One region of the Streptomyces sp. NPDC058664 genome, then DNA from elsewhere that is predicted to be linked to it. Evidence: riboswitches for the same ligand, from Rfam matches in the RefSeq annotation. Region 1 holds a riboswitch; the other holds the start of a gene.
The links. Region 1 has a riboswitch for cyclic di-AMP ahead of ACFWUY_RS03205 (M23 family metallopeptidase). Riboswitches for the same ligand answer to the same signal wherever they lie in the genome.
Positions count from the first base shown of each region.

Region 2: linked by a shared signal. The riboswitch ahead of ACFWUY_RS05475 (transglycosylase family protein) and the one ahead of ACFWUY_RS03205 (M23 family metallopeptidase) in region 1 are both predicted to bind cyclic di-AMP.

Region 1 covers NZ_JBHXRW010000003.1:21,622-25,913, reverse strand. Annotated here, with positions in the region: tRNA gene ACFWUY_RS03220 (tRNA-Met) at 1-43, shown strand, start outside; gene ACFWUY_RS03215 (MerR family transcriptional regulator) at 176-916, shown strand; gene ACFWUY_RS03210 (PP2C family protein-serine/threonine phosphatase) at 1,041-2,252, shown strand; cyclic di-AMP (ydaO/yuaA leader) riboswitch at 2,454-2,600, shown strand; gene ACFWUY_RS03205 (M23 family metallopeptidase) at 2,612-3,757, shown strand; gene ACFWUY_RS03200 (aldo/keto reductase) at 3,920-4,292, shown strand, end outside.
Region 2 covers NZ_JBHXRW010000004.1:191,801-196,092, forward strand. Annotated here, with positions in the region: gene ACFWUY_RS05465 (cytochrome P450) at 1-772, shown strand, start outside; gene ACFWUY_RS05470 (transglycosylase family protein) at 866-1,975, shown strand; cyclic di-AMP (ydaO/yuaA leader) riboswitch at 2,233-2,406, shown strand; gene ACFWUY_RS05475 (transglycosylase family protein) at 2,410-3,129, shown strand; gene eno (phosphopyruvate hydratase) at 3,513-4,292, shown strand, end outside.

The sequences.
Region 1 (4,292 bases):
GCTCATAACCCAGAGGTCGCAGGTTCAAATCCTGTCCCCGCTACTCAGTAGCAACGAAGGCCCGGATCCAGTCACTGGATCCGGGCCTTCGTCGTATGCCGTTTCCCGGCACTTCTCCGCTTGACGTACTTCTCCGCTTGACCTTGACGCGACGTCAAGATTTAGCGTTCCGGGTATGGAGTGGTCGATCCAAGAGATCGCCAAGAAGGCCGGCACCACCAGCCGCACCCTCCGGCACTACGGAGAGCGCGGACTGCTGGAGCCGAGCCGGATCGGCGCGAACGGTTACCGGTACTACGACCAGGCGGCGCTCGTGCGGCTGCAGCGGATCCTGCTGCTGCGCGAGCTCGGGCTCTCGCTGTCCGCCATCGCCGAGGTCCTCGCGGGGCAGCGGGACACGACCGCCGCCCTCCGCACCCATCTCGCCCTGCTCGAACAGGAGCGCGAGCGCATCGGTCGCCGGATCGCGTCCGTGCGGACCACTCTCCACAAGACCGAGAACGGAGAAGAACTCATGGCCGACGAAGTGTTCGACGGTTTCGACCACACGGCGTACGAGGAGGAGGTCACCGAGCGCTGGGGCCGCGACGCGTACGAGAAGGGGGACCGCTGGTGGCGGTCGCTCGACGCCGAGGGGAAGAAGGCGTTCATGGACGAGCAGGCGGGGATCGCCCGCGACTTCGCGCGGGCGCTCAGGGACGGCCTGGCCGCCGGCGACGAGGAGGTGCAGGCGATCACGCGGCGCCAGATCGCGTGGCTGTCGCACACCACGACCCCGAGCAAGGAGTACGTGATCGGCCTCGGCCGGATGTACGTCGACGACCCGCGGTTCACCGCGAACTACGACAAGCACGGCGAGGGGACCGCGGTCCTGGTCCGGGACGCGATGGAGATCTACGCCGAGCGGAACCTCTGACGGCGGCCGGCCGCCTCCGTACGCCGGTCGGCCCCGTGGGAGTCGCCGCCCGGTGCGGGGGCGGCCACCCTGGGAGGGCGCGGTACGGACCGCGGCCGGGTACGGACCGGGCAGGAGAGCACAGGTGGGGCACCCCCTAGGAGCGGGCGACGGCGGGCGACGGGGCGGTGACGGCCGCCACTCGTACGGGCGTGCCCGGCGGTTCATCCGCGCGCTGCCGCCGCTGGTCATCGCCGGCGGGGTCGTCTTCGACCTGCTGACACCGCCCGCGTACACCGCCGCGCCGCTGTTCTCCGCCGCCCCGCTGATCGCCGCGCCCTTCTTCTCCACCCTCACGACCCTCCTCACCGGGATCGCCGCGCTCCTCGCCTCCGTCGGGCTGCACCTCTACAACGGCACCGTCACCGAGGTCCCGACCCTCACCGAGACCCTGACCGTCGCCACCGTCTCCGCGCTCGCCCTCCTCATCAGCCGGGTCGTGCGCCGCAGCGGCGAGCGGCTCGCCTCGGCGCGGGTCATCGCGGAGACCGCGCAGAAGGCCGTGCTGCCGACGCCCGCCGAGCGGATCGGCGGGCTGCAGTGCGCGGCCCGTTACGAGGCGGCGCAGGCGGACGCGTTCATCGGCGGCGACCTGTTCGCCGTCCAGGACACCCCCTACGGGGTGCGGCTCGTCGTCGGGGACGTCCGGGGCAAGGGGATGGACGCGGTGGAGGCCGTCGCCGTCGTCATCGGGGCCTTCCGGGAGGCGGCCGAGCAGGAGCGGAGCCTGGAGGGCGTGGCGCAGCGCCTCGAACGGGCGCTGGCCCGGGAAGGCACCCGCAGGGACGGACTCGACGCCGTCGAGGGCTTCACCACCGCCGTCCTGGCCGAGATCCCGCGCGAGGGCGGGAGCGGCACCTTCAGCGGTTTCGTACGGATCGTCAACCGCGGGCACCCGCCACCGCTGATGCTGTACGCGGACGGGCGCCTGGACACGCTGGATCCGACCGAACCGGCGCTGCCGCTCGGCATGGGCGATCTGGCGGTGTGGCCGGACCGGGCCGAGGGGCGGCCGTACCCGCCGGGCGCGACGCTGCTCTTCTACACCGACGGCCTCTCCGAGGCGCGGAACGCGGCGGGTGTCTTCTACGACCCGGGGCAGCGCCTCGCCGGCCGGATCTTCCCGGGGCCCGAGGAGCTCCTCGACGCGCTGGTGGACGACGTACGGCTGCACACGGGCGGCGGGGCGACGGACGACATGGCGCTGCTCGCGCTGAGCCGTCCCACGACGACGCAGCCGGAGCGGCGCCGCACGATGCCGGTGGTCCCGCCGGCCGGGCCCGGTCACCGGCCGTAGCCGGAAGGTGTCGCTGCGATAACAATTGATCCGGTGTCAGCCCGGGTAGGTTTCGCCAGTTGTTGCTGAAGGGGGGTCAACTCGGGCCATTGTGACCCAATTCAATGAATGATCAAGGGGAACGGCTTGGAATCGGGACCCGCTGTCTATTAACGTTCGATAACGCAGCGCGGTCGTCCCAGCCGCCGCAAGAGGCGGCACCGTGCGCACGCGCCGAATCCTGAAAAGGAACCGGGGAACCACCAATTGGGGTGAATCGGGCCCTTCGCACCTGTGCGACCGTGCCCGTAGGAGACCTTCCTGCTCCGAACCCGTCAGCTAACCCGGTAGGCGAGAAGGAAGGAAAGGAGCGCCCCTTCGTGGCGTCCAACACCCCCGCACCCGAAGTCCCCTTCGACGCCTTCGGAAGTGGTGCGGGTCCTGCCGCCCCGGACACCGAGTGGAACCCCACCGAGGGCTCCCTCCGCGCCGAGAGCCGCTCCGGCGGCCGGCACCGGGTCGTCAAGCAGCGCTCCAACTTCGCCCGCTCCTCCACCGTCCTCGGCGTCGGTGTCATCGCGGCCGTCGGCGCGGGCGGCCTCGCCACCGCGCAGGAGAAGCCGCCGGTGGCCATCTCGCTCCCGGACCTCCCGGACCTCGGTCTGCCGGACGCCCACGACCTTCCCGGCGTCGGCGACCTCCTCCCGGACGCGGGCACGTCGTCGGACGAGGACCTGACGGTCGCCGCGGCCCGCTCCAACCCGAACCCGCTCACCGTCGCCGCGTACACCACCGTCGACGACGACGAGCGGACCGGGACGGCCGCCGAGCAGGTGACGGGGAAGACGGCCGGCACCGCCGACGCGGGCGAGGCCCTGCGTGCGCGCATCCTCCAGCAGGCCGAGCAGCAGCAGGCCTCCGCCGACGCCGCCGAGAAGGCCGCGGCGGAGAAGGCGGCGGCGGAGAAGGCGGCCGCGGAGGCCGCGGCCAAGGCCGAGGCCGCGGAGAAGGCGGCCGCGGAGGCCGCTGCCGAGGCGAAGGCGAAGGCCGAGGCGGAGGCCAAGGCGAAGGCGGAGGCGGAAGCCGCGGCCAAGGCCGAGGCCGAGCGCCTCGCCCAGCTCGCCGCGAGCTACTCGATGCCGCTCTCCTCGTACTCCCTCACCGCCACCTACATGCAGTCCGGCTCGATGTGGTCCTCCGGCTACCACACGGGCCTCGACTTCGCGGCCCCCACCGGCACCCCGCTCAAGGCGGTCCACGGCGCCACCGTCAAGTCGGCGGGCTGGTCCGGTTCCTACGGCTACCGGATCGTCCTGGAGCTGGAGGACGGCACCGAGGTCTGGTACTGCCACCTGTCGTCCATGACGGTCGGCGTCGGCCAGACCGTGGGCACCGGCGAGACGATCGGCCGCGTCGGCGCCACGGGCAACGTCTCCGGCGCCCACCTCCACATGGAGGTGCACACGCCCGGCGGCGACGGCATCAACCCGGCGGACTGGCTCCGCTCCAAGGGCCTGACGGTCTGACCGCCTGACGGTCTGACCGCCGGGCTGCCTGGTCGCCGGGCCTGACCGGCGGGTGGATCGGCGGGCGGACCGGCGGGCCTGAGCAGCGGGCGGACCGGCGGGCCTGAGCAGCGGGCGGACCGGCCGCGGAATAGGCCCGGGGCCGGAGAGGGTTGCCCCTCCATGGCCTCTCTCCGCCCGCTGGGCAGTTCCGACCTGCACGTCTTCCCGCTCGCCCTCGGCGGCAACGTCTTCGGGTGGACGGCCGACGAGACGCGGTCCTTCGCCGTCCTCGACGCCTACGCCGCAGCCGGCGGCAACTTCGTCGACTCCGCCGACGTCTACTCCGCCTGGGCCGAGGGCAACGAGGGCGGCGAGTCCGAGACCGTCATCGGCCGCTGGCTCGCCTCCCGCGGCAACCGCGACGACATCGTCGTCGCCACCAAGGTCGGCGCCCACCCCCGCTTCAAGGGACTGGCCGCCGCCACCATCAAGGCCGGCGCGGAGGAGTCGCTGCGCCGCCTCGGCACCGACCGCATCGACCTCTACCACACCC
Region 2 (4,292 bases), on a different contig from region 1:
CTTCCGGGACTGGGCCGGGATGATGATCCGGCACGGCGGCGGGCCCCGCGGCGGGGTCGCCCGGTCGGTGAAGAAGATCCGCGGCTACCTCGCGGAGCTGATCCACCGCAAGCGCCAGGACCTCGGCGACGACCTGATCTCCGGCCTGATCCGCGCGAGCGACCACGGTGACCACCTCACCGAGGCCGAGGCCACCGCGATGTGCTTCGTGCTCCTCTTCGCCGGTTTCGAGACGACCATCAACCTCATCGGCAACGGCGTCCACGCCCTGCTGCACCACCCCGAGCAGCGCGAGCGGCTCCAGGCCTCGATCGCGGCGGGCCAGACGGGCCTCCTGGAGACCGCGGTGGAGGAGCTGCTGCGGTTCGACGGGCCGGTGGAGATGGCCACCTGGCGGTACGCGACGCAGCCGCTGACCATCGGCGGGCAGGAGATCCCGGCGGGGGACCCGGTGCTCGTGGTGCTCGCCGCCGCCAACCGGGACCCGGAGCGGTTCGCGGGACCGGACACGCTCGACCTCACCCGGCGCGACAGCCAGCACCTCGGGTACGGGCACGGCATCCACTACTGCCTGGGCGCGCCGCTCGCCCGCCTCGAGGGGCAGACGGCGCTCGCGACCCTGCTGACCCGCCTTCCGGACCTGCGACTTGCCGCCGACCCGGCCGAACTGCGCTGGCGCGGCGGGCTCATCATGCGGGGATTGCGCACGCTTCCGGTGGAGTTCTCCCCGTCCGTACCGCTCCGGCACGGTGACGGCGTATCAGAAATGTGATCTTCGCGTGATCGTGAGGCCATCGACTTGTGACGAGCGTTCGAATACCGCTACGTTCGCCGCAATCCCAGCCGTCACGCGAAAGGCGCTCCTATGCGTTCCGGGAACGGACGACACCGTCGCCCCCGTCAGGCCCCCGCCATCGTCGTCGCCGCCGGTGTGACCGGATCCGCCATGGCGCTGCCGCTGCTCGCCACCGGGTCCGCCTCCGCGGCCGACGCCGCCACCTGGGACCGGGTCGCCGAGTGCGAGTCCGGCGGCCAGTGGAGCGCCAACTTCGGCAACGGCATGTACGGCGGCCTCCAGTTCACCCAGGACAGCTGGGAGCGGAACGGCGGCCTGGCGTACGCGCCCAGCGCCGACCTGGCCAGCCGCGCCCAGCAGATCGCGGTGGCCGAGAAGGCGCTCGCCAAGGGCTCCGTCGAGTGGGCCACCTGCGCGCCGATCGCCGGCCTGACGAACGACGGCAGGGCCCCCGGCGTGGACCCGGGGCCGGCTTCCGTCCCGAAGGTCCCCACGGGGCCGGTCGTCGAGTCGAACCGGACCGCGGGCCTTCCGGAGGGCTCCACGGGCTCCACCGCGACCGAGGAGACCGCGAGGCGGGCCACGGGCGCCGTCACGCCGACCGCCCCCGCCTCTCCGACCGCGCCCGCCACGCCGGTCTCGCCGACCGCGCCCGGCGTGCCGACCACCCCGGTGAGCCCCTCCGCGCCGGCCGACACGACCGCGCCGACCACTCCGGTCACCCCGACCACCCCGGTCGCCCCTGACGCCTCCACCACGCCCGGTGCGCCCGGTTCGTCCGTGATGCCCGGCACTCCGGAAGGTGACGCGACGTCGGCCACTCCCGGAAGCGGGAAGCATCGGGGCGAGGCCGCACCGGAGGAAACCGGCAAGGCGGACAGTTCACTCGAATCGGGTAGACACGCCTCGTCCGGGAGCAAGGTGACCGAAACGCCCATCGCATCGACGCCGGTTGACGAGGCGAAGGGTGCGGGCGCAACGGACAGTCAGGACACTTCGGACGCGTACACCGTGCGGCCGGGCGACAGCCTGTCCGACATCGCGCAGAAGAACGAACTCCCCGGAGGCTGGACCGCCCTCTACGACGCCAATCGGCGGACGGTGGGCATCGATCCGGACCTCATCCTTCCTGGTCAGAGCCTCGAATTGACGGACATTTCGCCCGCGACGGCCGAGTGATTCGAGGCCGTATGTCCGGTTCTGCGTAAGTGAGACATGGGTCTCTTCGCCCCAACTGGCGTGTCTTGGCCGTACCTTTTGTCTCCGCCACCTCTCACCTGCGTAAACGCCGCCCACCGGAGGGCAAGTAGGGGCGATATTTCCGCAATGCGCCTCTTTGAACTTCCGGTGGGTCTGTGTCTACGGTCTTACCGCTCGCCACCGCGGGCCCCGTCGACCGAAACGCCGAATCCTGCCGTCGGCCGATGGGAACAGTCGTCGCGCAAGCGCCGAAGGCAGGAGTGGGGGACCCAAGGTAAGTGCCGGTTCCGGCCGTTGAGAAAGACGGCCGACGATCGGCTTGGGGTGAAGCCGCGTGCTAGGACACGCGGCCGGGCAACTTTCCGGCCCGAACCCGACAGCTCACCTCACAGGCGTCGGTGAGGAGAATCTCCATGCTGTTTTCCGGCAAGGGCAAACACCGCCGTCCCTCCAAGGCCACCCAGGTCGTCGCGCTCGTCGGCGTCACCGGTGTCGCCGTCGCGGCCCCGCTGATGACCGCGGGCACCGCCTCGGCCGCCACGGCCTCCGAGTGGGACCGCGTCGCCCAGTGCGAGTCCGGCGGCAACTGGTCCATCAACACGGGCAACGGCTACTACGGCGGCCTCCAGTTCTCGGCCTCCACCTGGGCCGCGTACGGCGGCACCGCCTACGCCTCGACCGCCAACCAGGCGTCGAAGTCCCAGCAGATCGCCATCGCCGAGAAGGTCCTCGCGGGCCAGGGCAAGGGCGCCTGGCCGAGCTGTGGCGTGGGCCTCTCCGGAGCCTCCTACGACGGCGGCGCCGCCGAGAGCGCCCCGCAGCAGAGCGCCCCGCAGCCGGAGCGGAAGGCCGAGCAGCCGACCACCCGCAGCGAGCAGCGCCAGGCTCCGCAGCCGAAGAGCGCGCAGACCGCCGCGCCGAAGGCCGCCGCCAAGAAGACCGTCACCACCCCGACCGGCAAGAAGGTCGAGAAGGGCGACGGCGAGTACAAGGTCGTGACCGGCGACACCCTCAGCACCATCGCCCGGGCGCAGGGCGTCGACGGCGGCTGGGCCGAGCTCTTCGAGCTGAACAAGGACGTCGTCGAGAACGCCGACCTCATCTACCCGGGCCAGCAGCTTCACCTGAAGTGAGCCCGGCGGTCCGCGTGAGTCCGGCGGCTCACGCGGTCCCCACGACCCTCCCGCGGTGACCACCCCGACCCGGCGCGCCCCTTCCCCCGTGCGCGCCGGGCCGGGGTTCCCCGTTTCCGGGAGGAAGCCGGCCCCGGCTCTCCGCCTCCGGGAGGGAGCCGGCCGACCCCGACTCTCCGTTTCGGGACGACCCGGTGATTACCGCCCGGTAGATCCGGGGTCCTTCGTCCCGTGATGCATGCCCTTGGGTCCTTTTTCGTCCCAGGGGGCGGGCGCCCGGCGGGCCGGAGCCCCCGAGCCGGTTAGGCTCTTGTCGCAAGGCAAAGCGACCCTGCACCGGCCTTGCGTCACATCCAGCGTCACATCCCAAAAAGGAGATGCTCGTGCCGTCCATCGACGTCGTCGTAGCCCGGGAAATCCTGGACTCCCGAGGCAACCCCACGGTCGAGGTCGAGGTCGGCCTCGACGACGGCAGCACCGGCCGTGCTGCTGTTCCGTCCGGCGCCTCCACCGGTGCGTTCGAGGCCATCGAGCTTCGCGACGGTGACCCCAACCGCTACCTGGGCAAGGGTGTCGAGAAGGCCGTCCTCGCCGTCATCGAGCAGATCGGCCCGGAGCTCGTCGGCTACGACGCCACCGAGCAGCGCCTGATCGACCAGGCGATGTTCGACCTGGACGCCACCGAGAACAAGGCCTCCCTCGGCGCCAACGCCATCCTCGGCGTCTCCCTCGCCGTCGCGCACGCCGCGTCCGAGGCCTCCGACCTCCCGCTCTTCCGCTACCTCGGCGGCCCGAACGCGCACCTGCTGCCCGTTCCGATGATGAACATCCTCAACGGTGGGTCGCACGCCGACTCCAACGTGGACATCCAGGAGTTCATGATCGCCCCGATCGGCGCGGAGTCCTTCTCCGAGGCCCTTCGCTGGGGTGCGGAGGTCTACCACACCCTGAAGAAGGTCCTGAAGACCAAGGGCCTGTCCACCGGTCTCGGCGACGAGGGCGGCTTCGCGCCGAACCTCGAGTCGAACCGCGCCGCCCTGGACCTCATCATCGAGGCGATCAAGGAGGCCGGTTACGAGCCCGGCCGTGACATCGCGCTCGCGCTCGACGTCGCCGCCTCCGAGTTCTACAAGGACGGCTCGTACGAGTTCGAGGGCCAGTCC